Regions from separate parts of the Lelliottia jeotgali genome, predicted to be linked through region 4. Evidence: predicted binding sites of a transcription regulator. Region 4 holds the regulator's gene; each other region holds the start of a gene.
What was found. The regulator LexA, encoded in region 4, represses DNA repair genes until DNA is damaged. The targets are predictions, from matches to a motif close to TNCTGTATGTACATACAGNA.
Positions count from the first base shown of each region.

Region 1: the regulator LexA is predicted to act here: its motif matches at 3,711-3,730, upstream of JBO43_RS10630 (DNA translocase FtsK 4TM domain-containing protein).
Region 2: the regulator LexA is predicted to act here: its motif matches at 2,257-2,276, upstream of rmuC (DNA recombination protein RmuC).
Region 3: the regulator LexA is predicted to act here: its motif matches at 6,170-6,189, upstream of dinB (DNA polymerase IV).

Region 1 covers NZ_JAENMQ010000003.1:383,768-391,389, forward strand. The annotation lists gene JBO43_RS10630 (DNA translocase FtsK 4TM domain-containing protein) at 1-3,634, opposite strand, end outside; gene lrp (leucine-responsive transcriptional regulator Lrp) at 3,769-4,263, opposite strand; gene trxB (thioredoxin-disulfide reductase) at 4,814-5,782, shown strand; gene cydD (heme ABC transporter permease/ATP-binding protein CydD) at 5,896-7,622, shown strand, end outside.
Region 2 covers NZ_JAENMQ010000018.1:62,481-70,102, reverse strand. The annotation lists gene ubiE (bifunctional demethylmenaquinone methyltransferase/2-methoxy-6-polyprenyl-1,4-benzoquinol methylase UbiE) at 1-690, opposite strand, end outside; gene rmuC (DNA recombination protein RmuC) at 757-2,214, opposite strand; gene udp (uridine phosphorylase) at 2,353-3,114, opposite strand; gene JBO43_RS22240 (dienelactone hydrolase family protein) at 3,366-4,172, shown strand; gene JBO43_RS22235 (beta-glucoside-specific PTS transporter subunit IIABC) at 4,351-6,162, shown strand; gene JBO43_RS22230 (glycoside hydrolase family 1 protein) at 6,162-7,622, shown strand, end outside.
Region 3 covers NZ_JAENMQ010000005.1:17,667-25,288, forward strand. The annotation lists gene JBO43_RS11965 (gamma-glutamyltransferase family protein) at 1-161, shown strand, start outside; gene JBO43_RS11970 (amidohydrolase) at 267-1,037, opposite strand; gene fadE (acyl-CoA dehydrogenase FadE) at 1,145-3,589, opposite strand; gene lpcA (D-sedoheptulose 7-phosphate isomerase) at 3,827-4,405, shown strand; gene JBO43_RS11985 (class II glutamine amidotransferase) at 4,452-5,219, shown strand; gene dpaA (peptidoglycan meso-diaminopimelic acid protein amidase) at 5,190-5,930, opposite strand; gene dinB (DNA polymerase IV) at 6,206-7,264, shown strand; gene pepD (cytosol nonspecific dipeptidase) at 7,425-7,622, opposite strand, start outside.
Region 4 covers NZ_JAENMQ010000012.1:118,550-126,171, forward strand. The annotation lists gene dinF (MATE family efflux transporter DinF) at 1-785, opposite strand, end outside; gene lexA (transcriptional repressor LexA) at 852-1,460, opposite strand; gene JBO43_RS19095 (diacylglycerol kinase) at 1,570-1,938, opposite strand; gene plsB (glycerol-3-phosphate 1-O-acyltransferase PlsB) at 2,093-4,513, shown strand; gene ubiA (4-hydroxybenzoate octaprenyltransferase) at 4,627-5,496, opposite strand; gene ubiC (chorismate lyase) at 5,509-6,006, opposite strand; gene malM (maltose operon protein MalM) at 6,188-7,150, opposite strand; gene JBO43_RS19120 (maltoporin) at 7,265-7,622, opposite strand, start outside.

The DNA.
Region 1 (7,622 bases), on a different contig from region 4:
GCTCGCTCACAATGCCCTGCGCTTCCATCTGTTCAATAATACGTGCAGCGCGGTTGTAGCCGATGCGGAACTGACGCTGTACGCCGGAAATGGACGCTTTGCGTTTTTCTGTCACAAAATTAACGGCCTGATCAAATAACGGGTCCAACTCTTCCGCGCCATCATAACCGCCACCACTGCCTTCGCTTTCGCTCTCGGAAGTGATGCCGTCTACGTATTGCGGACGACCGCGCGCTTTCCAGTCCTGCACGACGGCGTGGACTTCCTGGTCACGAACAAACGCACCGTGAACGCGCACCGGCGTCGTCGAGTTCGGGCCAGAATAGAGCATATCACCCATGCCGAGCAGCGATTCTGCACCCGCCTGATCGAGGATGGTACGGGAGTCGATTTTACTCGATACGGTGAACGCGATACGCGTCGGAATGTTCGCTTTAATCAGACCAGTGATGACGTCAACAGACGGACGCTGCGTCGCCAACACCAGGTGAATACCGGCTGCACGCGCTTTCTGTGCCAGTCGGGCGATCAGCTCTTCAACTTTCTTGCCTACTGTCATCATCAGGTCGGCGAATTCATCCACCAGCACCACGATGTACGGCAGTTTTTCCAGCACCGGATGCTGAGCATCCATGCTGTCGCCCGGCTTCCAGTATGGGTCCGGAATCGGACGGCCCATGCGCGCCGCTTCAGCAATCTTGTCGTTATAACCGGCGAGGTTACGCACACCCAGAGCAGACATCAGCTTGTAGCGGCGTTCCATTTCGTTGACGCTCCAGCGCAGGGCGTTGGCGGCATCTTTCATGTCGGTCACAACTTCGGTGAGCAGATGCGGAATGCCTTCGTAGACGGAGAGTTCCAGCATTTTCGGGTCGATCATGATGAAACGCACATCTTCCGGCTGCGCTTTGTAGAGCATGCTCAGGATCATCGCGTTCACACCGACGGATTTACCAGAACCGGTAGTACCGGCCACCAGCAGGTGTGGCATTTTCGCGAGATCTGCGACGACAGGCTCACCCGCGATATCTTTGCCCAGCACCACGGTTAAAGGTGACGGGTTATCGCGGAATTTCGCGTTATCCAGCACTTCACGCAGATAAACGGTGTGACGTTTCTTGTTCGGCAACTCCAGGCCCACGTACGGCTTGCCCGGAATAACTTCAACCACGCGCACTGCAACGGTCGAAAGCGAACGCGCCAGGTCACGTGAGAGATTCGAAATACGCGCGGCTTTAACACCCGGCGCCAGATTGAGCTCGAAGCGAGTAATCACCGGACCAGGAGAGTAGTTAACAACGTCCGCTTTAATACGGAAATCAGCCAGACGTGTTTCAACCAGACGCGCCATTTGCTCAAGTGCAAAGGTATCCACCGGCTCAACTTCCGTCGGCGGAGAGGTTAAGAGATCCAGCGACGGCAGCGGCGTAGTCGGTCGTTGTACGGGACGGCTATCGCCATTGCGCATCAGCAGCGGGTGAATCAGGCTTTCCTGCGGCTGAGCGACCGGCTGCTGCGGTTGTGCATATTGCTGCGGTGCAGCGACCGGCTGCGCATACTGTTGCGGAGCCACTGGCTGCGGAACATGCTGAGGCTGCGCTGGAGCATATTGCGGGCGCGGTGGCTCTGCTTCCGGCATCACGCTCGGGGTAAACAGCGGCTCGCTCGGCGTGTCATCCACCAAATCTTTCATCGGTGAGAATTCAAAATCTGACAGAGAGAAAGGATTCGCATTTTTTGGCTGTTCGCCAGAATAACGCTGTTCCTGTGAAGCGGCGAACTGACGTGCCAGCTCTGCTTCTGCGGCGTCGTTTTCATCGTCCTGACTAACATCAGGCTGCGAGTGGTCCTGATATTCTTCGCCGTAGCGCTGATGCTGCTGCGCAGCAAACTGGCGAGCCAGCTCGTCCTGCTGCATTTCATCCGCATCATCGATATCATTCGGATCTTGCGCTTTTTCCTCAGCCATACGCTGAGAAGGCAATTTGATACCGTATGACGCCAGCTCACGACGCGTTGGAACGCGCACGCGGTTTGGTCGCGGTAATTGTGGGCCGATACCCTCTTTCACCTGCGGACGAGGTGCTCCACCGGCGGCCAGACTAAACACCGGTGCGGCTGCCGCAGCGGTTGCTGTCGCAGCAACTGTCGCTTGCTTAACGCTTGCAGCAACAGGAGCAATGGCCGCTGTTGGATCGATATCTGGCGCACTAAACGCAGGCGACGTGACAGGATTAACCCCCGCAGGCTCAGGCACTGGCTGATACCAGGCCGCAAGCTGCTCACGTTCGCGGGCGCGTTTCTCTTCCACTTCTTCAAAATAGTACATCGGCGGACGAGCAGGTTTAACCTCTTCCACTTCAATCTGCGGCTCTGAAACAGGTTCAGGGGTGTATTCCTGATAAGGCTGCTCAGGTTCGGCATATTGTTCTTCGTAAACTGGCTCAGGCTGATACGGCTGCTGCCACTGTTGATCCTGCGGCGGCACTGGCACATAGCTTTCTGGCTCTGGGGCAATAGTCGGCTCAGGCGTGTGAACGCCAGGTGCCGTTTGCCAGTCAACCATCGGCTGCTGCAGGGCAGGCTCTGGCGTCTGAACCGGCGCAACTGACATCACGGCCTCAACGGGCGCAGCGTAAGCTTGCGTCGCCGTCGTCGCAATTGCTGCTGCGGCAACCGGAGCCGTCACAGAATGACCGTTTAACAGCGGATCGTATTCATCGAAATCACCCGGCATCGCTCGATTGCCAGAGAACAGCACGTCATCCGGATCGGTGGCGACGCCGCCTGTGCTGTAAGTGACTTGCTCTTCGTCATCCATCCGTTTGCCGGAGAAGAGAGCCGCATCCGTTTTACGAGCCAAAGGATTAGTGAATTTTTCAGCGACGCGCTTACGACGCGCCAGCGCCCCGCGCATGATGCGCGTGCGTCGAGATTCGGTTCGGTTGGCGGATGACGACTCTTCTTCATAATCATCATCTTCGTATTCGTCTTCATCCACCCAGGTATCATCACGACGGGTGCGATTGCTGGCGAACGTCAGAATATTCAGGATAAAGCCGCCGAGTTTTTCAGCGATGCTCACCCACGACCAACCGGTAAAGAGCGTCAGCCCTGCCGCCCAGATACAGAGCAGCGTGATGGTACCACCACTGCTGTGGAGCATGGGTTTGAGCGCCGTGCTCAACAGGCTGCCAATCACGCCACCGGAGGCGAAATACCAGATATCATCGGCGTTGATCGCTGCCAGACCGCACGAGGTCAGGATCAGCGCCAGTGCGCCAATCAAACGAAGTGAAACCGCAAAATAGTCGATGTACTCTTCGTTTTGACGATGACGCCAGGCAAACCAGCACCCACCAACAATAATGATTGGAATGGTGTAGGCCATGACGCCAAAGACGAAAAATAGCGTATCCGCCAGCCATGCGCCGGGCACACCACCCAAATTATGGATAGGTTCATGCCACGCCGTTTGTGACCAGCTGGGATCGGAAGGGTTAAAGCTGAGTAAGGCGGCCATCAACCAGACGGCAAAAAGGGCAACAAGAATCAGTAACGCCTCAAGGAGTCGGCGCCCGCTGCTTAACTTCGTTAAAGTGACTTCTTTGTCTTCAGTATATTCCTGGCTCAAAAAAGGCTCTCCAGGTACCAGGCATTTCCTGCCTGTTTGCTAAAACGGACAACAGCGCCGGGATACCCGGCACTGTTGCTGTATGGATTAACAGGAGTGTAATCAAATTACGCTGATTTTGCACCTGTTCCGTATTAGCGCGTCTTAATAACCAGACGATTGCTCTGTTTGACTTCTTCCATCACCACGTAAGTGCGGGTGTCGTTCACGCCAGGCAGTCGCAGCAGGGTTTCACCCAGCAGTTTACGATAGGCTGACATGTCTGGTACGCGGGTCTTCAACAGGTAGTCGAAATCGCCAGAAACCAGATGACACTCTTGAATTTCTTCAAGTTTTTGCACTGCGGTGTTAAATTGCTCAAACACATCCGGTGCGCCACGATTCAGAGTAATCTCAACAAAAACCAGAAGTGAGGCATCCAGATAATGCGGGTTCAACAGAGCCGTATAGCCCTGAATGAAGCCTTGTCGTTCCAGACGGCGCACACGCTCAAGGCATGGCGTCGGTGAAAGTCCCACACGTTTTGAAAGCTCGACGTTGGAAATACGCCCATCCTTTTGCAATTCATTCAGAATGTTACGATCGATACGGTCGAGATCTTTGCCAGGGCGCTTCTTGCTATCTACCATTATTATTGTCTCTCTGTATTCCTTCCCTACTCCTGCCTGGACCCTGTGCACATCACTGTTCAGAGCCTGTACCCGTTGCTTATCACATCGCGTTTTATAGTGTGTATGCGATGCAGATTCGGGTTCTACGGTGAGAAGACCGTTGCCAAAAGGCTGTCACCAACATCACGCATGGCATCTGTCCACACCATGCGTAGATTTCGCTGACCCGGTAAAAATGGCGCCTGCGTGCATGTCTATGCGACACACAGTTAACGCGGATTTTTTTTCTTCCTTCAATGTTTTCGCAAAAGCGCAGGGGATTGTCAAAGCAAAACATCGTTTTTTAGTACAACGTGCCAGTTATTCATTGCGACCGGGGATTAATCCTCATTTTGTCGCCGTATAAACAACCGTTTTCATGAAAAACGTGATGTTATTACGCTCAATAAAGGCGGTTCATCACCCTCGCCTATTGCACAAATCGTTTACAAAATTGCTGCGCTCTTTTTTTACGGCAACAAATTCCCTACAATCCGAGCAAATGTCTGCCAACAACAATGGGGATCTCATGGGCACGGCTAAACACAGTAAGCTGCTAATCCTTGGTTCTGGACCTGCGGGATACACCGCAGCGGTCTATGCTGCACGCGCTAACCTGCACCCGGTATTAATCACCGGCATGGAAAAAGGCGGTCAGTTGACCACCACGACTGAAGTAGAAAACTGGCCAGGCGATCCGAACGACCTGACCGGGCCGCTGCTGATGGAACGTATGCACGAGCATGCGATCAAATTCGACACCGAAATTTTGTTCGACCACATCAACAAGGTTGATCTGCAGAACCGTCCGTTCCGCCTGACCGGTGACAGCGGCGAATACACCTGTGACGCGCTGATTATCGCCACCGGTGCCTCCGCGCGTTACCTCGGTCTGCCGTCTGAAGAAGCGTTCAAAGGCCGCGGTGTATCTGCCTGTGCGACCTGCGATGGTTTCTTCTACCGTAACCAGAAAGTCGCGGTCATCGGCGGCGGCAATACGGCCGTTGAAGAAGCACTTTATCTGGCCAACATTGCCTCTGAAGTGCACCTGATTCACCGTCGCGACACCTTCCGCGCGGAAAAAATCCTCATCAAACGCCTGATGGATAAAGTGGAAAGCGGCAATATCGTGCTGCACACCCACCGTACGCTGGAAGAAGTCACGGGCGATCAGATGGGAGTCTCCGGTCTGCGTCTGCGTGATACGCAGAACAGCGACAATATCGAGTCCCTGGAAGTCGCAGGACTGTTTGTGGCTATCGGTCACAGCCCGAATACTGGCATTTTTGACGGTCAACTGGAGCTGGAAAACGGCTACATCAAAGTCCAGTCCGGTATTCACGGCAACGCGACCCAGACCAGCATTCCTGGCGTCTTTGCTGCGGGCGATGTGATGGACCATATCTACCGTCAGGCGATCACCTCTGCGGGCACCGGCTGTATGGCTGCGCTGGATGCAGAACGCTACCTCGACGGACTGGCTGAATTAAGTAAATAATCTTTACAACTCAGTAACAAACGTAAATAAAGGCGGCCACAGGTCGCCTTTATTTTTTCCCACGTGTAACATGCGGTTGTCTAATTTCTTATAACTCACCTGCAAAGCGCGTAATGGAAAAAACCCGTCAACAAGAGTTAACTCGCTGGCTAAAACAGCAAAGCGTTATTTCCCGCCGCTGGCTGACTATTTCCCGTGTTTTGGGTCTTATCAGCGGTTTGTTGATTGTTGCCCAGGCATGGCTGCTGGCCCGCATTCTTAACCATATGATTATGGAGAACATTCCGCGCGAGGCAATATTATTGCCCTTTATCGTACTGGTGTTGATCTTTGTTCTTCGCGCCTGGGTGGTCTGGCTGCGCGAACGCGTGGGCTTTTACGCGGGACAGCAGATTCGCTATGAAATCCGCCGTCAGGTCATGGACAGGCTCCAGGACGCGGGTCCCGCCTGGATTCAGGGTAAACCTGCCGGAAGCTGGGCGACGCTGATCCTTGAGCAGATCGACGATATGCACGACTACTACGCCCGCTATCTGCCGCAGATGGCGCTGGCAGTCTGCGTTCCTTTGCTGATCGTGCTGGCGATTTTCCCGTCGAACTGGGTAGCAGCATTGATTCTGCTCGGCACCGCGCCGCTGATCCCGATGTTCATGGCGATGGTCGGCATGGGGGCTGCAGATGCAAATCGACGCAACTTCCTTGCGCTCGGCCGCCTGAGCGGACATTTCCTCGACCGTCTGCGCGGAATGGAAACGTTGCGCGTGTTTGGTCGCGGTGAAGCGGAAATCGAAAACATTCGTCACGCGTCACAGGACTTCCGCCAGCGCACGATGGAAGTGCTGCGCCTGGCGTTCCTCTCCTCCGGCGTGCTGGAGTTCTTCACCTCTCTGTCGATTGCGCTGGTCGCGGTTTACTTTGGCTTCTCCTATCTTGGCGCGCTGGATTTTGGCCACTACGGTACGGCCGTGACGCTCTCAGCCGGTTTCCTGGCGCTGATTCTGGCTCCTGAATTCTTCCAGCCGCTACGCGACCTGGGCACCTTCTATCATGCTAAGGCGCAGGCCGTGGGTGCCGCTGATAGCCTGAAAACGTTCCTGGAAACGCCGCTGGCGCACCCTGAGCGTGGTGATATCACGCTCAACAGCAAACAACCGATCACCGTTCATGCACAAGATTTCTCAGTGTTATCGCCGGAAGGTAAAGTGCTGGCCGGACCGCTTAGCTTCACGCTCTCTGCGGGTCAAAGAGTTGTTCTGGTGGGGATCAGTGGTTCAGGGAAAAGCTCGTTGCTGAATGCCTTATCCGGATTTATGGCTTACACCGGCTCGTTACAGATCAACGGAACGGAACTGCGGTTACTGGAACCTGACGCCTGGCGCAAACAGCTCAGTTGGGTGGGACAAAACCCACAGCTACCGGCCTCAACGTTGCGCGAAAACGTGCTGCTGGCGCGTCCTGACGCCCGCGAAGATGAGCTACAGTCGGTACTAGACCGCGCATGGGTCAGCGAGTTTCTGCCAATGCTGCCAAACGGCGTCGATACCGTCGTGGGCGATCAGGCAGCAGGATTATCCGTCGGCCAGGCGCAGCGAATCGCCGTGGCGCGCGCATTGTTGAATCCAAGCCAACTAATGCTGCTGGACGAACCCGCCGCCAGTCTGGATGCCCACAGCGAACAGCGCGTCATGCAGGCACTCAATGAAGCGTCACGCTTGCAGACTACGCTGATGGTGACCCACCAGCTCGAAGGCATTTCCGAATGGGATCAGATCTGGGTAATGGAAAACGGTCTTATCGTCGAGAGTGGTGATTACGCTACGCTCGCTGCCGCAGAGGGGCC
Region 2 (7,622 bases), on a different contig from region 4:
AAACTCGGCATCCTGCATCATGGCTTTTAATGTTTCCTGATCCGGGTGCATACGGATAGATTCCGCCAGATAGCGATAGCTTTCTGCGTCGTTAGCCACCATCTCACCAATACGCGGCAAGATGTGGAACGAGTAGGCGTCATACGCTTTACTCAGCGGTTCAATAATCGGTTTGGAAAATTCCAGCACCAGCAGACGTCCACCCGGCTTCAGCACGCGGTACATGGAGCGCAGCGCTTTCTCTTTTTCGGTGACATTGCGCAGGCCAAAAGAGATGGTGATGCAATCGAAGGTGTTATCCGGGAACGGCAGGGCTTCTGCGTTAGCCTGGACATATTCAACGTTACCGACAACGCCGATGTTGCGCAGCTTTTCGCGCCCCATTTTCAGCATTGAATCGTTGATATCAGCCAGCACTACGCGACCTGTTTCACCGACCATACGGGAGAACTTGGCGGTCAAATCGCCGGTACCCCCAGCAAGATCCAGAACGGTTTGACCACGGCGAACACCGCTACAGTCGATAGTAAAACGCTTCCACAAGCGATGAATGCCGAATGACATCAGGTCATTCATGACATCGTACTTTGACGCCACAGAATGGAATACGTGGGCCACCATGTCAGCTTTCTGCTCTTTGGCGACAGTCTGGAAGCCAAAGTGCGTTGTTTCTTGTGAATCTTCAACCATCTCAGTGCCTGCTAATCAGTCAAATGTGCGTGAAGTGTATCAGATTGGACGCGTTTGCCCTACGATTCAACCACCCTGGAAGAATCGCTCTGACTGCGTTTCGGACGACGTTTGCGCCACTAAATCATTGTCGCTACTGCGTATATTTTGCTCACTATCCGCACCGCGCAGACGGTATTCCTCATCCTGCGCAACGGCTTGTTCGGCCAATTCCGGATTAATCTCGCGCTTCACCTCCACGCCCAGCGTGCGGAATGCCTCGGCCTGGGAGAGTAAATTGCCGCGTCCGGATGAGAGTTTTTTCATCGCCTGACGGTAGTTATCCTGCGCGCGATCCAGGCTTTGCCCTACGGATGTCATATCGTCGACAAACAGGCGCATTTTGTCATACAGCTTGCTGGCACGATCGGCGATCTGCTGCGCGTTGCGGCTCTGATGTTCGTAACGCCACAGGTTAGCTATGGTACGCAACGCCACCAGCAGCGTGGTTGGACTCACTAGCATAATGTTGTTTTTCAGCGCTTCAGTGATCAGCTCCGGCTGCCTGTCGAGCGCCAGTAAAAACGCCGGCTCGACGGGGATAAACATCAGCACATAGTCCAGCGAACGCAGGCCGGGAAGCTGCTGGTAATCCTTACGGCCCAACAGGCGGATATGGTTTCGCACGGAAGCGATGTGTTCCTGCAGCGCAGATTCGCGGGTGAAGTCGTCTTCGGCATTGAAGTAGCGCTCGTAGGCCACCAGCGTCATTTTGGCATCGATAACCACGTCTTTGCCCTGCGGCAAACGCACAATCACATCGGGCTGCATTCGCGAGCGGGTATCGGTCTCGATGCTGACCTGAGTTTCATATTCGTGGCCATCGCGCAGCCCGGAAGCCTCCAGTACACGAGTCAGCACGACTTCGCCCCAGTTGCCCTGAGTTTTGTTATCACCTTTGAGCGCGCGCGTCAGATTGACCGCCTCTTGCGCCATTTGCGCGTTTAGCTGTTGAAGATTACGGATCTCGTGCGCCAGCGTGTGGCGCTCACGCGCTTCCATGCCAAAGCTGTCCTGTACCTGTTTACGAAATCCGTCGAGCTGTTCACGCAGCGGCGTCAGCAGGCCATTCAGGCTTTGGCGGTTTTGTTCATCGACGCGGCGGTTACTGTGTTCGAAAATACGGTTGGCGAGGTTTTCGAACTGCTCGCTGAGGCGCTGTTCGCTGTTGATCATCTGGCGGATTTTATCCTCCGCATGCAGCTGAGTAGATTCCAGACGGGTGGTCACTTCGCGGAGATCGGCTTCGAGGGAGGTATTGATATCGCGCAGATTGCGCAATTCGTTGTTAAGCAACTCGCATTCATCGCGCCAGTGGTTGCTCTGAGCCAACTGCTGTTTCGTCGCGCTGAGCTCAGCCACCATCTCTTCACGATCGGCCAGTTGTTCGGCTTTGTGCTGCGCGTGTTGATAGCCGGAAATCAGCCAGCCAATGGCTAAGCCCGCCAGCGCTATCGCCGCATAAATGATGATTGAGATGTCCACTACGCCCCCTGCGTCAAACCGTTACCGCACAAAATATAATTGTGCTGTATAAACGTCCAGTTTGAAAGGGCTTTCCTGCGAGGCGTTACGCAAAAAGAAAAGGCCGAACGCGTCGGCCTTGAACAGAATGCAGTGCGATTAGATCAGGCGGCGAGCCGCTTCAACCACGATCTTCACCGCGTGGCTTTCTGTCTGCTTCATAGTTTCTGCGTTCGGGATCTCTTGCTGGGTACGGTTGACGATAACGCCCGCCACCATACCCGCACGTAGACCCTGGCTTGCGCACATGGTCAGCAGCGTTGCAGATTCCATTTCGTAGTTCATGACGCCCATCGACTGCCACTCTTCCATGGAGCCTTTGAAACGGCTGACCACGCGACCAGAGAAGGTGTCGTAACGCTCCTGGCCTGGGTAGAAGGTGTCAGAAGAGGCGGTCACGCCGATGTGGGTGGTCGCACCGATAGATTTAGCCGCTTCAACCAGCGCCGTCGTACATTCGAAGTCCGCAACCGCCGGGAATTCCATCGGCGCAAAGTGCAGGCTTGCCCCGTCCAGACGCACGGACGCAGTGGTCACCAGCACGTCACCGACGCTGATATGCGGCTGAATTGCACCGGTAGTACCGATACGCAGGAAAGTACGAATGCCCAGTTGCGCCAGCTCTTCCACGGCAATAGAGGTAGACGGGCCGCCGATACCGGTCGAGCACACGATAACCGCTTTGCCATCCAGCTCTGCACGCCAGGTGGTGAATTCACGATGCGCTGCCAGCTTAACCGGCTTATCCATCAGCGCGGCGATCTTTTCCACACGCTCAGGATCGCCAGGGACGATAGCCAGCGTAGCCCCTTGTAAATCGTTTTTAGTGAGGCCGAGATGAAAAACATCAGACTTAGACATAGGTGACTCCTCTGTGGGTCGGTGTGTCAGAAGAAGTAAAACGGTACTTTACAGAAGCACCAGGCTTAATTTCGTGACGCACCTCACCATGAATGAAAATGGTTGCAGTTAATTTCCATAAAATAGTGATTTACATCACATTAACAAGTTTTATCGTTCTTAGCTGCACAAAAGATAGCCCGTTTCGGGCACTGTGAGTTGTTAACTTGAGGTCTATATTTACTTTTGCGCTTACGGGTACGGAGAATACCATGACACAAAGGACCCATTTTGCACCTGCTGCAGCCCCTCTCGCCTCCACTATTGTCTCGACGTCAGAAGAAGCCATAACGTCTGGCGAAACCTCGATCCCGTCGCAGGGTGAGAACATGCCCGCCTACCACGCGCGCCCGAAACAGGCAGACGGTCCATTGCCGATCGTGATTGTGGTTCAGGAAATTTTTGGCGTTCATGAACATATTCGCGATATCTGTCGCCGACTGGCGCTGGAAGGTTATCTGGCCGTCGCACCGGAGCTCTATTTCCGTCAGGGCGACCCGAACGACTACAGCGATATTCCGACCCTTTTCAGCAATCTGGTCAGCAAAGTGCCGGATGCACAGGTCCTGGCCGATCTGGACCACGTGGCGAGCTGGGCGGCGCGTAACGGCGGCGATTCGCATCGTCTGTTGGTAACCGGTTTTTGCTGGGGCGGGCGTATCAGTTGGCTGTATGCCGCGCACAATCCGCAGCTTAAGGCTGCTGTGGCGTGGTATGGCAAACTGGTCGGTGAGAAAACGCTGAATTCGCCGAAACATCCGGTGGATATCGCCACCGATCTTAACGCGCCAGTCCTGGGCCTTTACGGCGGACAGGATACCGGGATCACGCTTGAGAGCGTAGAGACCATGCGTCAGGCGCTGCGTGCCGCCAATGCCAAAGCCGAGATCGTCGTTTATCCCGACGCGGGCCACGCCTTTAACGCTGATTATCGCCCGAGCTATCACCAAGAGTCCGCCAAAGATGGCTGGCAGAGAATGCTGGCGTGGTTCAGGCAGTATGGCGCGAAAAAGAGTTAAGTCGCTCACACATTGACGCAACACCCGCAGCGGTTGTTTGACTTTTCAACAGATTTTGGTCGATATAAAAGCACAGGCGTGTAACTACGATCCGTAGGCAAGACCTGAAGCCCATCTCTCCTTCTCAGGAGGAATGGGCTTCAGGTCTTTTTTTTTGCTCTGGAGACAGGGGCCAGACATGAATCACTTGCAGACAGCACTGGATATCATCGCCCAGGTGGGTGGCGCTGAAAACATCGAACATCTTGAACATTGCTCCACCCGTTTACGGTTGAGTCTGTACGACAACAGCAAAGTGAACGAGACAGCACTGGCGAAAATTGACGGCGTGCTGGGCGTGCGTGTTAACGTGCAGTGCCAGGTGATCATCGGCCATGAGGTGGTTCAGGTTTATGAAGCGGCACGCTCACTTGTCGGTTCGCCACAGGCAAATGCACCAGCTCAGACCGCAAAACCTAACCGTGGCGCGCAAATTGTCGACTTTGTCATTAGCGTATTTCAGCCACTGGTACCCGCCATCGCGGGCGGTGGGGTACTCAAATCGCTCCTGTTACTGCTCGACGTACTCGGCTGGCTTAGTCGCGACAGTTCCACCTACAAAGTGCTGGATAACATCGGCTCTGCCCCGCTCTATTTCCTCCCGATTCTGGTCGCAATTACCACCGCGACGAAGCTAAAAGTGAACGTACTGGTTGCTGTCTCGGCCGTTGCAGTGATGGTGTTACCGGCGATGACGAAGCAACTCGCTGATGGCGCTGAGTTTATGTCGTTCGATCTGCGCAATGTGGCGTATGCCTCTCAGGTCTTCCCGGCCATTCTTTGCGTGCTGTTTTACGCTCAGACCGAGAAATTGTTTAACCGCTATTCTCCAGGCGCACTGCGTATTTTCCTCTCGCCGATGCTCTCGCTTCTGGTCACCGTACCGGTCACTTTGTTGATTCTCGGGCCGTTAGGATATGAACTTGGTGCCGGGCTGGCCACCGTGATCTTATGGCTGTATGGCAAGCTGGGATTTGTGGCGACGGGTTTGCTCGCAGCCGCGCTGCCCTTTATGGTCGCCGCCGGGATGCATAAACCCATGCTGCCTTATGCAGTGGCATCAATGAGTCAGTTTGGTCGCGAAATGCTTTATTTACCCGCATCGCTGGCGCATAACATCGCCGAATCTGGGGCATGTCTGGCGATCGCGTTAAAGAGCAAGGATAAAGTCCTGAAATCCACCGCGTTCTCAGCAGGTATTTCAGCGCTATTTGGTATTACCGAACCCGCCTTGTATGGCGTCACGCTCCTGAACAAAAAAGCACTCTACAGCGTGATTGCGGGCAGCCTGGTTGGCGGCGCGTTTATTGGCTGGATGGCCATAGAAGCCTTTGCGCTGGTCGGCCCAGGGCTTGCCAGTATTTCCATGTTTGTTTCACCTGATAATCCCATGAACATCGTCTGGGCCTTCGCCGGTGCAGGCTTGTCTTTTGTCATCGCCTTCCTCAGCGCACTGCTTTTATGGCGCGATAACGTCTCGGAGCAGTCCAGCGCACTGACCTTTATCCGCCCCGTAGAAGGGAAAATCATCCCTCTTGAGAGCGTCAATGACGACGTTTTCTCACGCAAGATCATGGGAGATGGCATCGCTATCATCCCTTCTCAGGGCGTTCTGCGCGCCCCCGCCCACGGCACAGTGGTGAACGTGTTTGAAAGTGGTCACGCATTGAGTCTGTTGACCGATACGGGCGTTGAACTGATTTTTCACATCGGCATCGACACCATCAGGCTACAGGGCGAAGGATTCCACCCGCGGGTGAAAGAAGGTCAGCAGGTGAAAGAAGGCGACGTACTGATTGAATTTTCTCTCGACACCATCACCGCCGCCGGGCTGGACCCGGTGGTGGTGATGGTGGTGACAAATGGCGAAAGATTCTCGCTGACACCAGGCAGTAACAACAATAAAGACACTCACCCTCATATCATCATGACGCTTAAGGAGTCCGTGTAATGGATAAATCCCTCCCATTTCCGCAAGGTTTTTTATGGGGCGGCGCGATTGCCGCTAATCAGGCTGAAGGGGCATGGAACGTTGACGGCAAAGGACCGTCAGTCGCTGACGCCATCACCTGGAAGCCCAATCTATCGCTGAAAGACTATGACGCCCACATGGCGCTAACGGATGACAACATTCGCGATGCGTTTGAAGGCCGTAACGATGCGTTGTACCCGAAGCGGCGTGGCATAGATTTTTACCACCACTACAAAGACGATATCGCCCTGTTTGCCGAGATGGGCTTTAAGGTTTTACGCGTATCTATCGCCTGGTCGCGTATTTTCCCGACCGGTGAAGACGCCGCGCCAAATGAAGCTGGCCTGCAGTTTTACGAAGAGATGTTCCGCGAACTGCGCCGCCACAATATTGAGCCGCTCGTGACGCTTTCACATTACGAAATGCCGCTGGCGCTAAGCGAAAAGTATAACGGCTGGGTGAATCGCAACGTAGTTGACGCTTTCGTGCGCTTCAGCAATGTCTGCTTCGATCGCTATAAAGATTTGGTGCGCTACTGGCTCACGTTTAACGAGATCGACAGTATTCATCGCCACCCGTTTACTACCGCCGGGATCCGTGAAGAGAAAAGTGCACCAGGGAAAGCAAAGCAGGATATTTATCAGGGGCTGCACCACCAGTTCGTTGCGTCTGCGCTGGTGACTCGCGACTGCCACGCCAAAATTCCAGGCAGCCAGGTTGGGTGTATGCTCACCAAACTCACCACCTATCCGCACAGCTGTCGCCCGCAAGACGTAGAGGCCACGCTGAAAAAGAATCTCGAAAACTATTTCTATGCCGATGTGCAGGTGTTTGGCGAATATCCACCGTTGATCCTGCGCGATCTCGCCAGCCGCGATATTCAGATTGAGATGCAGGCAGACGATCAACGCATCCTCAAAGAAAATACCGTCGATTTCGTCTCCTTTAGCTATTACATGTCGCTCACTGAATCAACGCAGGCGGACGTCGAGCGCACCGCAGGCAACACAATTCTGGGTGTCAAAAACCCGTATTTGCCGGCATCCGAATGGGGATGGCAGATTGACCCCATTGGGCTCAAAATTTCCCTGCTCGAACTTTACGATCGCTACCAGAAGCCGCTGTTTATTGTCGAGAATGGACTGGGCGCAAAAGATATTGTTGAAGAAGGGAAAATCCACGACAGCTATCGCATCGACTATTTCCGCGCCCACTTCGAGCAAACTTTGGCAGCTATTAACGAAGGGGTAGATGTGATGGGATTCACCACCTGGGGTTGTATCGACATTATCAGCGCGGGTACCTCGCAGATGTCCAAGCGCTACGGCTTTATTTATGTCGACCAGGATGATGAAGGCAACGGTACCTTAAAGCGCCTGAAAAAAGACTCCTTCTGGTGGTACCAGAGAGTGATTGCCAGCAATGGCGCTGACATGAGC
Region 3 (7,622 bases), on a different contig from region 4:
ACACGATTGCGGCACTGCGCGAGCGTGGGCATCAGATTGTGGTGGAAGATCCGTTGCAGGATTACAACTTCGGCGGTGCGCAGGTGATCTATCGCATGCCGGAAGGGCATTACGTTGCCGCGACCGAAAGCCGCAAAGACGGGCAGGCGTTAGTGAGTTAAACCGTGCGGTCTGGAGCCCGGTGGCGCTGCGCTTACCGGGCCTACGAAAACACATGCGAAAACAGATGTAGGCCGGGTAAGGCGTAGCCGCCACCCGGCTTTTTTTCATCCAATGCTAAACGGATCCGCATCCTGCCACGCCGGAAACTTCTCGCGGTACTCTTTCAGCGCCGTCAGTGACAGCTCTGCATCAATGCGCGTCGCCTGATGTGGCTCCGCCGTCGCAATGATTTCGCCCTGCGGATTCACCACCCGGCTGTCGCCGCGATAGTGATGCCCGTTGCCATCCGTTCCCACCCGGTTACAGCCGACCACATACGCCTGGTTCTCAATGGCGCGGGCCACCAGCAGCGCCTGCCAGTGCAGCGAGCGCGGGGCAGGCCAGTTGGCGACGTACAGCGCCAGATCATAATCGTTGCGGTTGCGTGACCACACCGGGAAGCGCAGGTCGTAACAGACCAGCGGCAGAATGCGCCAGCCGCGCCACTCGAACACCACGCGCTCGTTCCCGGCTTCGTAGTGATGATGCTCATCAGCCATGCGGAACAAGTGGCGTTTGTCGTAGAAGTGCAGCGTACCGTCCGGCTCAACGAGCAGGAAGCGGTTCACCGGCCCGCGTTCAGTTTGCAATGCGGCGCTACCGGCGACGAGGGCGTTGGTTTGCTGCGCCTTGCTGTGCATCCAGGCGACCACCTCATCCTGCGCTAAAGACTGCTTTGCCGCCTCCATCGCGAAACCGGTAGTGAACATTTCCGGCAGGACAATCACATCGCGCCCGGCGATCTCTTCGAGCTGGCGATCAAAGTGGCGCAGATTGGCGGGACCGTCCATCCACACCAGCGGCTGTTGCAAAAGGGTAATCTTCAAACCAGGCACAATCATGACTCCTCGAAAGACAGCTTTTTGACACTGTAGCACGGGAAAAAGAGAAAATGTGGCAATAAAAAACCCCGCTTGCGGCGGGGTTTGTGGAAGCGTTTCGTTTACGCTGCTTCAGGTTTGCGGACCTTCTCCGGCAGCTTTACCGGCTTGGTCGCCAGTTCATCGTGCTCGAAATCATCCACGTTGATACTGCGCAGACGGCTCTCTTCAGCTTTCACCAGCACTGCGGCTTCGTTCTGATCGATGATGCCACCGGCCAGCGCTTGTTTTGCCAGTTCATCCAGGCGGGTAAACGGCAGGTTTTTGCCCAGCTGTTTACAGATTTTCTGGTGAATCGGATCGGCGGCCATCACGTCCAGCAGCGCCTCTTCCAGCAGACCGACCGGGTTATGCGCAGTTGGTTTCAGGTACTGACCACGACCGATACGCGAGCGGGTCGCACTTGGCACCTGCAGGATCTTCGCCACTTTGTGGTCGAGGATGTCAGACGGAGCCAGATGATGACGACCGGTCGGGAAGATAACCACGCGCAGCGCACCAGCGACAAAGCGGTTCGGGAAGTTCGCCAGCAGATCGTCAATCGCCTGTTCTGCCTGGTACAGAGCATCCTGCACGCCCCAGTGGACCAGCGGCAAATCCGCTTCATGACGGCCTTCATCGTCGTAACGTTTCAGAACCGCAGAGGCGAGGAACACCTGGCTCAGGACATCACCCAGACGCGCGGAGATACGCTCGCGACGCTTCAGGCTGCCGCCCAGAACGGCCATCGACACATCTGACAGCAGCGCCAGGTTTGCACTCAGGCGGTTCAGATGCTGGTAATAACGTTTAGTTGCATCACCCGTCGGCGTGGAGCTGGTAAGACCGCGCGTCAGGCCCAGCCAGAAGCTGCGCATTTTGTTGCTGCCGACGTGGCCGATATGTTTGAACAGCAGTTTATCGAACGCATCCACATCGTTGTTTTGTGCCGCAGCCATCTCTTCCAGCACATACGGATGGCAGCGAATCGCGCCCTGACCAAAGATCATCATGCTACGGGTCAGAATGTTTGCGCCTTCCACGGTGATGGCAATCGGTGCGCCCTGATAGCCGCGCGCCAGGAAGTTGCCTTCGCCGAGCATAATGCCTTTACCGCCAGCAATATCCATCGCATCAATAATTGACTGCTGTGCGCGGTGGGTACAGTGGTACTTCACGATAGCCGACAGCACGGCCGGTTTTTCACCGAGCATGATGCCGTAAGTGATCAGAGAGGCCGCAGCGTCCATCACATAGGCGTTGCCTGCGATACGCGCCAGTGGCTCTTCGATCCCTTCCATCTTACCGATGGAGATTTTGAACTGACGGCGGATATGGGCGTAAGCGCCAATCCCCATCGCGACAGATTTCAGACCACCGGTAGAGTTAGACGGCAGGGTAATGCCGCGACCGACCGACAGACATTCCACCAGCATACGCCAGCCCTGACCGGCCATTTTCGGGCCGCCGATGATGTAATCAATCGGCACAAAGATATCCTGGCCACGGGTCGGACCGTTCTGGAATGGCACGTTCAGCGGGAAGTGACGACGACCAATTTCAACGCCAGGGGTAGAGGTTGGGATCAGCGCACAGGTGATGCCCAGATCTTCCTCGTCGCCCAGCAGTTTATCCGGGTCAGAGAGTTTGAACGCCAGACCCAGCACGGTGGCGATTGGCGCCAGCGTAATGTAGCGCTTGTTCCAGGTGAGGCGCATACCCAGCACCTGCTGGCCCTGCCACTCGCCCATGCACACGACGCCAGTATCCGGGATTGCTCCGGCGTCAGAACCAGCTTCCGGGCTGGTTAGCGCGAAGCACGGAATTTCCTGACCACGCGCCAGGCGCGGCAGATAGTGATCTTTTTGCTCTTCGGTGCCGTAATGTTGCAGCAGTTCGCCAGGGCCTAATGAGTTTGGCACGCCGACGGTGATCGCCAGAATACCTGAGACACCGGCCAGTTTTTGCAGCACGCGAGCCTGAGCGTAAGCGGAGAACTCCAGGCCGCCGTACTCTTTTTTGATGATCATCGCGAAGAAGCGATGCTCTTTCAGGTACGCCCACAGTTCTGGCGGCAGATCGGCCATTTCATGGGTGATCTCGAAGTCGTTCGCCATGCGGCACGCTTCTTCTACCGGACCATCAATAAAGGCTTGTTCTTCAGCAGTGAGGCGCGGCTGCGGGTAGTTGTGCAGTTTTTTCCAGTCCGGGTTGCCCTGGAACAGATCGCCTTCCCACCAGGTAGTGCCCGCGTCGATTGCTTCTTTTTCCGTGCGTGACATCGGCGGCATTACTTTGCGGAAACCGCGAAATACCGGGGCAGAAATCATCGACTTACGCATCGCCGGAACGTTGAACGGCAGCAGGATGATGGCCAGCGGCAGGACAAGCCAGATATTCCACAGACCCGCCAGGCCAAGCGCGGCAGTCCAGGCCAGTAAAATCAGGCTACTCAAAACTAAACTGACGCGGTGATAGAACAACACACCGAGCAGAACAACGGTTGCGATAATGCTCAAAATCATCATAACGAAAAGCTCCCTTGCTTGTAGGAGGTCTGACCACTTGTGATGATATGGTTGTAGTGGATGTTATTTCTTTTAGCAATGCATTCACAAAATAATTACAACCTGGTTCACATTGTTCAGGTTTTCGCAGGCACGAATAATCAAAACGCCGGAGGATTTGCATGGCTTTAGCTTCTCGCTCTCAACGCTATCCGGTACACTCCGTTTGTTATTCATCAATACTGAAGGATTATCCTCATGTACCAGGATCTTATTCGTAACGAACTGAACGAAGCCGCGGAGACGCTGGCCAACTTTCTGAAAGATGAAGCCAATATTCACGCGATCCAGCGTGCGGCGGTCCTGCTGGCAGACAGTTTCAAAGCCGGCGGTAAAGTGCTTTCCTGCGGTAACGGCGGCTCCCATTGCGACGCCATGCACTTCGCGGAAGAGCTGACCGGTCGCTACCGTGAAAACCGTCCGGGCTACCCGGCAATTGCGATTTCTGACGTTAGCCACATCTCCTGCGTGGGTAACGACTTCGGTTACGATCATATTTTCTCGCGCTACGTTGAAGCGGTAGGCCGTGAAGGTGATGTCCTGCTGGGTATTTCCACCTCAGGTAATTCCGGTAACGTGATTAAAGCCATTGAAGCTGCGCGCGAGAAAGGGATGAAAGTCATCACCCTGACCGGTAAAGATGGCGGTAAAATGGCGGGTACGGCGGATATCGAAATCCGTGTGCCACATTTCGGTTATGCTGATCGAATCCAGGAAATTCACATTAAAGTGATTCATATCCTGATCCAGCTGATCGAAAAAGAGATGGTCAAGTAAGTCTTCGCTGGGGGCACTCATGCCCCCGCTGTTGTGGAGGTGATGTATGTGCGAATTGCTCGGGATGAGCGCCAATGTGCCAACCGATATCTGCTTTAGTTTCACCGGGTTGGTACAGCGCGGTGGAGGAACCGGGCCGCATAAAGACGGCTGGGGCATTACCTTCTACGAAGGAAAAGGCTGTCGCACGTTCAAAGATCCGCAACCCAGCTTCAACTCTCCTATCGCCAGGTTAGTACAGGATTACCCGATTAAATCCCGCTCGGTCATTGCCCATATTCGTCAGGCAAACCGAGGGGAAGTGGCGCTGGAAAATACCCATCCGTTTACCCGTGAGCTGTGGGGCCGCAACTGGACCTACGCCCATAACGGACAGCTGACAGGCTATAAATCACTGGAAACGGGAAATTTTCGGCCAGTAGGTGAAACTGACAGTGAGAAAGCGTTTTGTTGGTTACTGCACAAGCTGACAGAGCGTTATCCGCGCACGCCAGGAAATATGGAAGCGGTGTTTAAATACATCGGCACACTGGCCTGTGAGTTGCGTGAGAAGGGCGTGTTTAATATGCTGCTGTCGGATGGGCGTTACGTGATGGCGTTCTGCTCGACAAACCTTTTCTGGATCACGCGCCGCGCGCCGTTTGGTGTGGCCAAGCTGCTCGATCAGGATGTGGAAATTGATTTTCAAACCGAAACCACACCTGATGATGTGGTCACGGTTATCGCCACTCAGCCGCTGACGGGCAATGAAACCTGGCAAAAGATCATGCCAGGCGAGTGGGCGTTATTTTGCCTCGGGAACCGCGTAGTTTGATGCCAGTTGCGGGTGGACGACTTCATGACTCAGCGGTTTGCTGACGATGTAGCGACCATCCGCGACCGACACGGTCGGTGGCTTATGCGTTTGCTGGAAGTAGTCGTAACCCGGTTTCAGCTGTTTCCAGAAATCCGCGTAGGTCGAATACTTATGGCGCTGCATATTGGCATCGGTCATGCGGAACGGATAAATGTTCACCTGCACACCGGCCTGCCCGAACACTAATGCGCCCGTCACAAACTGGAAAATCTCATCAATACCGCTGTCCGTCATGGCGTAACAGCCAATGGACACGCAGGCACCGTGAATCATCAGGTATTTACCTTCGTAACCATGCGCGCGATCATAGGCATTCGGAAAACCGATGTTGATGGCTTTATAGAAGCGGCTGTCGGGTTTAAGCTGATTACGCTGAATGGTATAGAACCCTTCAGGACTTTTGAAATCACCCTGACGTTGTTTCGGGCCTAACCCGCCGGAATAGTTACAAATTTTGTAGCTATCAAGCAGCTGATATGTCTCGCCCATTTTGACAAATAGATCGAGCGTGCGTTCTTCCTTGAAGATCTGAATATAAACCGGTGATCCCATTAACTGCTGTTTATATTCTTTGCTGATCGGGGTGGTCGAACTGTCGCTGCTAAGCAGACCAGCAAACGAGACACACGGGATCAGAAGCATCGCAATGAACAATGCGATTTTACGCATACTACAAGTTCCTTGATAAAGCCAAACCAACTTGCCAGGACGGCAAAAGAGACCCGAAATCAGAATTATCTGGATTAGGAGCGCTCACATTAGCATCGCTGCATTTTTTCGCAAGCATCAAGCTTTGAGTTTACAAATTAGTTTGTATTTATAACTTATCAGGCTCTCTTTTAAACCAGGAAATGTGCGAAAAGGGGTGAACGCCAGGTCATCACGGCGCTTTTCAATTTTGATATTTTAACTGTATACTTATCCAGTAAATGTGAGGGCTGAGTATGCGCAAAATAATCCATGTCGATATGGACTGCTTTTTTGCTGCCGTGGAGATGCGTGATAATCCGGCGCTGCGGGATGTCCCGATTGCCATCGGCGGCAGCCGCGTTCAGCGCGGGGTAATCAGCACCGCCAACTATCCGGCGCGCAAATTTGGCGTGCGTAGCGCCATGCCCACGGCGATGGCGCTTAAGCTTTGCCCTCATCTCATTCTATTGCCGGGGCGTTTTGATGCCTATAAAGAAGCCTCGGTTCGCATTCGGGAAATCTTTTCCCGCTATACCTCGCTGATTGAACCGCTTTCTCTTGACGAAGCCTATCTCGACGTCACGGACAGCCTGCATTGTCACGGCTCTGCTACCCTGATGGCGCAGGAAATCCGCCAGACCATTTTTAACGAGCTGAATCTGACGGCTTCCGCAGGAATTGCACCGGTGAAGTTCCTCGCCAAAATTGCCTCTGATTTGAACAAGCCCGACGGGCAGTACGTCATTACACCTGATGACGTTCCGGCTTTTTTGAAAACGCTGCCGCTGGGTAAAATCCCCGGCGTTGGCAAAGTCTCTGCCGCTAAACTGGAGACGCTCGGCCTGCGAACCTGCGAAGACGTACAGAACAGCGATCTGGCGATGCTGCTCAAGCGCTTTGGCAAGTTTGGTCGGGTCCTGTGGGAGCGTAGCCAGGGGATTGATGAGCGCAGTATCAACAGCGAGCGCCTGCGTAAATCTGTGGGCGTTGAGCGCACTCTGGCAGAAGATATCCACGACTGGAGCGACTGCGAAACCATTATTGTCGAGCAGCTCTATCCCGAGCTGGAACGACGGCTGGCGAAGGTCAAACCCGATCTGCTGATTGCCCGCCAGGGCGTGAAACTCAAGTTCAACGATTTCCAGCAGACGACTCAGGAACACGTCTGGCCGCGCCTGAACAAAGACGATCTGATTGAAACGGCGAAAAAAGCCTGGCAGGAGCGTCGAGGGGGAAGGGGAGTGAGGCTGGTGGGGCTGCACGTTACGCTGTTGGACCCGCAGCTGGAGCGACAGCTGGTGCTGGGGCTATAAAAAAGCCTGGTGGCCAGAAGGTAAATGCAAAACGGCAACCAGGTTGCCGTTTTTAGTGTTTGCACCCTCTCCCGTGGGAGAGGGCCGGGGGGCGGGCATCAGACCGCACCCATCCCCTGTAGGCCCGGCAAACGCAGTGCCGCCGGGCACATACAGCAACTTACTTAGCCGGAATCGATTTCAGCAGTTCAGTCAGCAGCGTCCAGTAGTGGCCCACGCTTTCGATGTGCACCTGCTCGTCCGGAGAATGCGGGCCAGTAATGGTCGGCCCGATGGAAACCATGTCCATATCTGGGTACGGTTTCTTGAACAGACCGCACTCCAGACCTGCGTGAATCACCTGAATGTTCGGCGTGCT
Region 4 (7,622 bases):
AGCCGCGCGCCGAATACCGTTAATGCGCCAAAGCAGAGTTGCAATAGCAGCGAACGCAGCATGATGTCGCGATTCAATGCCAGCAGTTTGCGGATGTTGCCGCGCCACGCGGTTTTCAGCATCGCGAGTGATATTCCCCGCATCGCCAGCACACGCTTCACCATCCATAGACCGATGAAGAACGTGCCGTATTCCGCGACCACGGTTGCCAGCGCCGCGCCCTGAACATTCATATGCAGACCCATCACCAGCCAGAGGTCGAGGATGATATTGAGCACATTCCCCACCACCAGCAGGATCACTGGCGCACGCGCATATTGCACACCCAGTAGCCAGCCGAGCAGAACAAGGTTTGCCAGCGATGCCGGAGCGCTGAGCCAGCGGATTTCAAGGAAACGCCGCGCCTGTTCGAGCACCGCTTCACTGCCGCCAACGACGTGCAAAGCCAAATCAATAAGCGGTGTACGCAGCAAAACAATCAGCAGCCCCGCGCCCAGCGCAAGAATCAGCGGCTGCACCAGCGCGCGGGCCAGACGAAACGGATCTTTCGCGCCAAACGCCTGCGCGGTTAGACCTGTAGTGCTCATGCGTAAAAAGAGCAGCAGCATGAAGAGGAAACTGGTCGCCGTCGCGCCAATCGCCACACCGCCAAGATAAACAGGGGAATCCAGATGACCAATCACCGCCGTATCGACCAGCCCAAGCAAAGGAACGGTGATATTGGAGAAAATCATCGGCAGCGCAAGACGCCACAATGCCTTGTCTGAGGGAGTCAGCAGAGACATGAGAAATTACCGGGAAAGAAGTGAGACAGTCAGACTGCGGATGCACCGCAGCCTGTCAGAAAGATATTACAGCCATTCACCGTTGCGGATGACACCCACAGCCAGACCTTCAATAGAGAAAGCCTGCTCGCGGAGATCCACCACAATTGGGGAGAACTCGCTGTTTTCCGGCAACAGCTGAACCGTGTTGCCCTGTTTTTTCAGTCGCTTAACGGTGACTTCGTCATCAATGCGCGCGACAACAACTTGTCCATTACGCACATCCTGCGTTTTGTGCACCGCCAGCAGATCGCCGTCCAGGATTCCGATATCTTTCATGGACATCCCGCTAACGCGCAGCAGGAAGTCAGCACTCGGTTTAAACATCCCCGGATCGACCTGATAGTGGCCTTCAATGTGTTGCTGAGCCAGCAGAGGTTCACCCGCCGCAACGCGACCCACCAGTGGCAGACCTGTTTCTTCCTCTACCAGCAGGCGAATACCGCGTGAAGCACCGGAGACAATCTCAAGGACGCCTTTACGGGCCAGTGCTTTGAGGTGCTCTTCAGCGGCATTTGGAGAACGGAAGCCCAGACGCTGCGCGATTTCCGCACGCGTAGGTGGCATTCCCGTCTGGCTGATGTGATCTCGAATAAGATCAAACACCTCTTGCTGTCTGGCCGTTAACGCTTTCATTCCGCCCCCTGGGTGTATATACAGTTATGCTGTGAGTATATACAGTCAAAGGTGAATTTGGAACCAAAAACTGCACAAAAAACCAGAGACTTATTGCATTCCTGAAGGCTTATCGAAAATGTGACCAAAGAAGCGTGACCCAGGTGATGGCCGCTATGATAATCGCAAGCAGCACAGCGGCAGATCCCATGTCTTTCGCGCGGCCCGAGAGCTCATGGAAATCAGAGCCGATACGATCCACCACCGCTTCAATAGCGCTGTTGAGAATTTCCACTATCATCACCAGAAGAACCGAACCAATGAGCAGAACGCGAGTGATAGGATCAACGTCGAGGAAACAGGCGATGATGACCGCGATGACAGCAGCGACCCCTTCCTGACGGAAGGCGGCTTCATTGATCCACGCCGCGCGGAAACCTTTCCATGAATATCCGGCAGCTTTGATGATTCGGGTGAACCCGGTGGTATTATTGGCCATTAAAAGAACCTTTTCTTAGATTTAGCGTCAGTAACTAGGGTTGTCGCACGTAGCAATACAGCCTGAAGTATGACCGGTAACAACAGAAATTTTGCGCGCTTTCTGTTATCCTTGCGCCGCATTTGCATTATTAACCAGAGGCTTTACATCGTTTATGTCCGGCTGGCCACGAATTTACTACAAAATACTTAATTTACCATTAAGCGTCCTGGTAAAAAGTAAGTCTATCCCGGCGGAACCTGCGCTGGAATTAGGGCTCGATACCTCGCGTCCTATTATGTACGTTTTGCCTTATAACTCGAAGGCAGACTTACTGACGCTGCGCGCCCAATGTCTGGCGCATGATTTACCCGATCCGCTCGAACCGCTTGAGGTCGACGGTACTCTGCTGCCGCGCTACGTGTTTATTCACGGCGGGCCGCGCGTGTTTACCTATTACACGCCAAAAGAAGAGTCCATCAAGCTGTTCCACGATTATCTCGATCTGCACCGCAGCAACCCCAACCTGGATGTCCAGATGGTGCCAGTGTCGGTGATGTTTGGTCGTCGTCCAGGCCGCCAGAAAGGTGAAGAAAACCCGCCGCTGCGTATGCTGAACGGCATTCAAAAATTCTTTGCCGTGTCATGGCTGGGGCGCGACAGCTTTGTGCGTTTCTCCCCTTCCGTCTCTCTGCGCCGCATGGCGGATGAGCACGGCACGGATAAAATTATCGCCCAGAAACTGGCTCGCGTCGCACGTATGCATTTCGCGCGTCAGCGCCTGGCTGCCGTTGGGCCACGTCTGCCTGCCCGTCAGGATCTGTTCAATAAACTGCTGGCCTCCAAAGCCATTGCCCGTGCCGTCGAAGATGAAGCGCGCAGCAAGAAAATCTCTCACGAGAAAGCCCAGCAGAACGCTATCGCCCTGATGGAAGAGATTGCGGCGAACTTCTCTTACGAGATGATCCGCCTCTCTGACCGTATCCTGAGTTTTACCTGGAACCGTCTGTATCAGGGGATTAACGTCAACAACGCCGAGCGCGTACGTCAGCTAGCCCATGACGGCCACGAAATTGTCTATGTGCCCTGCCATCGCAGCCACATGGACTATCTGCTGCTGTCATACGTCCTGTATCACCAGGGCCTGGTGCCGCCGCACATCGCGGCCGGTATTAACCTGAATTTCTGGCCAGCAGGCCCGATTTTCCGCCGTCTGGGTGCGTTCTTTATTCGTCGTACCTTCAAGGGCAATAAGCTCTATTCCACAGTATTCCGCGAGTATCTGGGCGAGCTGTTCAGCCGTGGCTATTCCGTTGAGTATTTCGTAGAGGGTGGTCGTTCTCGTACGGGTCGTCTGCTTGACCCGAAAACCGGCACCCTCTCGATGACCATTCAGGCTATGCTGCGCGGCGGTACGCGTCCGATTACGCTGGTACCAATCTACATCGGTTACGAGCACGTGATGGAAGTAGGCACTTACGCGAAAGAATTGCGTGGTGCGACCAAAGAGAAAGAGAGTCTGCCTCAGATGCTGAAAGGCCTGAGCAAGCTGCGCAATCTCGGTCAGGGCTACGTGAACTTCGGCGAACCGCTGCCGTTAATGACCTACCTGAATCAGCACGTTCCCGAGTGGCGCGAGTCTATCGATCCGATTGAAGCGATTCGCCCAGCCTGGCTGACGCCGACGGTCAATAACATCGCCGCCGACCTGATGGTGCGTATTAACAACGCCGGTGCGGCTAACGCCATGAACCTGTGCGTCACGGCGCTGCTGGCCTCACGTCAGCGTTCACTGACGCGCGAACAGCTGACCGAACAGCTTGATTGCTATCTGGATATTATGCGTAATGTCCCGTACTCGGCGGATTCCACCGTTCCGGCTGCGACCGCCGGTCAGCTGATTGACCACGCGTTGCAGATGAACAAGTTCGAAGTCGAGAAGGACACCATCGGCGACATCATCATTCTGCCGCGCGAGCAGGCGGTGCTGATGACCTACTATCGCAACAACATCGCCCATATGCTGATGCTGCCATCCCTGATGGCGGCGATTATTACTCAGCACCGCCGCATTTCCCGTCAGGAACTGCTGCGCCATGTTGAGACGCTCTATCCGATGCTGAAAGCCGAGCTGTTCCTCAGCTGGAGCAACGAGGAGCTGGCCGTCGAGCTGGATAAACTGACCGCCGAGCTGTTGCGTCAGGGTCTGATTGCGGTGAAAGACGATGAGCTGCATATCAATCCATCCCGTTCCCGTACGCTGCAGCTGCTGGCAGCCGGGGCGCGCGAGACGTTGCAACGCTACGCGATCACCTTCTGGCTGTTGAGCAATAACCCGTCCATCAACCGTGGAACCCTGGAAAAAGAGAGCCGCACGCTGGCTCAGCGTTTATCCGTCCTGCACGGTATTAACGCGCCAGAATTCTTCGATAAAGCGGTGTTTAGCTCACTGGTGCTGACGCTACGTGATGAGGGTTATATCAGCGATACCGGCGATGCGGAACCTGAAGAGACGATGAAGGTTTACCAGATGCTGGCGGAGTTGATTACATCCGATGTGCGTTTGACGATTGAGAGTGCGACGCAGGACGAGTGACGATGCGGGTGCGGTCTGATGCCCTCACCCCGGCCCTCTCCCACAGGGAGAGGGATAAAAAATTGTAGGTCGGGTAAGGCGAGGCCGCCACCCGACTTTTTTTTACGCCGTCATTAAGACCAGTAACTCATCGCCAGCCCCAAAAACAGCACCAGGCCGACGTAGTTATTATTCAAAAACGCTTTGAAACAGGCATCGCGATCGCGGTTCGCAATTAGCTTTTGCTGATACGCAAACAACAGTCCCGCCACCAGCACTGACCAGTAAAACTCCCAGTTCAACGCGTTCAGATAGCCAATCAACACCATCAGCGCCAGCACGGCGACCTGCAAAATCCCGATGATCAGCTTGTCGTTACGACCAAACAGGATTGCTGTCGATTTGATGCCGATTTTCAGATCGTCATCGCGGTCAACCATCGCATACTGCGTGTCATATGCCACAGCCCACAGGATGTTGGCGAGGAACATCAGCCAGCAGCTTAACGGCACAGATTCACTGACGGCAGCGAACGCCATCGGGATCGACCAGCCAAAAGCCGCGCCCAGCACCACCTGCGGCAGATGGGTGTAGCGTTTCATAAACGGATAAACCCACGCCAGCGCCAGTGCCGCCACCGAGAGCAAAATCGTCATGGTGTTAAGCGTTAAGACCAGCAGGAAAGCGAGTAATACCAGCACCACAAACAGGGTACGGGCCTCTTTTTCCGATACCTGACCGCTTGGCATTGGGCGATTGGCGGTGCGTTTGACATGGCCGTCAAACTTACGGTCGGCATAGTCATTGACCACGCACCCCGCCGCGCGCATCAACCAAACACCGGCTACGAATACCGCCAGTATCCATAAAGGCGGTAATCCAGGCGTGGCGACCCACAGCGCCCACAGCGTCGGCCACAGCAACAAAAAGGTGCCGATGGGTTTATCCGTGCGCATCAAGCGGTGAAAAGCCAGCAGCTTATCCTGCGTCAGACTCCACTCCATTTTCAAATCCTCTTAGTACAACGGCGATGCAGGCAAAAAGAGTTCTGTCAGCATGAGCGGCTTGCCGCTTAAGCGCAGGCGGGAACGGCGTCCCCACAGGTCTGCATCGCGACCAATTTCAATAAAATCTCGGGTCAGCTCTGACGACGTAAAAAGATAACGTCCCAGTGGGACAGTGCCCAGCTCTTGCAGCGCCAGTTCCGGGCCACACAGTGTGGATTCAGGGACCACGGTACGACCAGCAAGCCAGGGCTCACCGTCTGCGCAGAGTAAAATTTCACGTAGCCAGTAGCGCGCTTCTTTCGGCAGCAACGACAGCTCACTGGCCACTGCATCAGGCGAGACAAATCCTTCCTGAATCAGCGTTACCGTGACTTTTTTACCCTGCTGCTCAAAGCGTTTCGTCATGGAATCTTCCAGCAGCAACCAGTCCAGTTGCTCCGGGTCAAGCGCGGGTATGTGTTCAAAATAACGCAGCGCACGCAGTTGCGTTAGCGCAGGGTGTGACATGCCAGACTCTCCGATACATAACGTCTGGCTATTGTATCGCAGAAAAGCAGATTGGGGGCGCTCAAACGAGGTTTAGCGAACATTATCGCAACAGGGGCGCAACAGCCCAGAGAGCACAAAAAAAAGTGCGCCCACTCAGGCGCACTAAACTACAGACAAAATCAGCACTGTGGGGAGACGGTCACCCCTTGCCTTTTACACTGCTGATAAAGGTGGAACGGGCAGTGGTCGAACCTAAACGCTCAGCTTCATCAAGTAGCTTCAGCGCTTTATCCACATCGCCGCGATCAACTGCCTCTTTGATGGCGCGATTGAAGTAACTTTCGGTGTCATTCAGCATCGGCTCTGCTTTCTTCGCCGGAGCTGGGGCTGGTGCCGGAGCGGCAGCGGCTGGTGCAGCGGCGACAGGGGCTGCATAAACCGGAGCCGGTGCAGCGGTGTTACCCACGGTCACAGGGCCAGGGCCGGACGAGCCAAAAAGTGGGCCAACCAGCACGCTGGACGCTGAAGATGTGCTCACTTTCAGTTTCAGCGTACCGTCGGTGGTGTGACGTGCTTTTGGATCTGGAATGTCCGGAACCGCATTGCCCGTGCCTTTGGCGTAGGCTTTAGCCGGATCAACCAGTGTGGTGGTCTGGGCGAGATCCTGTGGCGTGGTGAAGACCAGCACATAAATTTTCTGCTGACCTAGCGCAGGCGTCAGGCGCATCACCCCTTCAAGACGGTCGGCACTCATCACGCCCGGTTCCTGATAGGTGAAATAGCTGCTCGGGAAGAACGCCGATGGCGTCATGTTCTGATCCAGAATCAGCACGTTCGGCGCGAAGACGTTCGTTTGTTTGTCGACGATACTGGTCAGCGTCAGGTTCAGCTCACCAATGTTCGCCGGAATGCTCCAGGCCGCGACCGGGCCGGAAATACCCGGGACATTCAGCTGCTGGCCGCTGGCAGAAAGATCGGTGCTTTGAGTTTTAGACTGGTCGACAGGGGTCCAGACCAGCTGTTGCAGCGCAGAAGCCGGGATGGCGGGAGCCGCCGTGGTGTTCTGCGGTACGAAATTGACATCGGCAAAACTGACTGCCGGTACGCTTGCCAGCAGGCCAGCGGAAAGGCAGAGGGCGACGAGACTTTTGTTCATTTTCATTTTTATCACCTCAGATATCGAGCGGTGCGGTGGCCAGGCAATAGCGCGCAACGCTTAAATCAGAGGGGCTTGCGCCCCTCCTTTGTTTAGCCATTACGTGAGATTAACTGCGGATTACCACCAGATTTCCATCTGGGCACCGAAGCTCCACTCGTCGGTATCGCCGCGACCCAGGCCAGCAGTCTGCATACCGAAGTTGGAGTTGTAGTTACCGCTGGTAGAGATTGGGCTACCAGAAGTGTCATAACCCCATTTCTCATCCCACTTCGCGTAAGTTGCGAAGACGCGGATTGCCGGACGGGACCAGATGCTGTCGCCCGCCTGCCATTGTTGCGCCAGGGTAATTTTGTACTGGTTGTTTTTGTCGCCGGTGTTCTGGGATTTGACGTTGTCGTAGCCCACTTCCAGCAAGGTACTCATGATTGGCGTCCATTTGTACATTGGGCGCACACCCACGGTGTACCATTTGGTG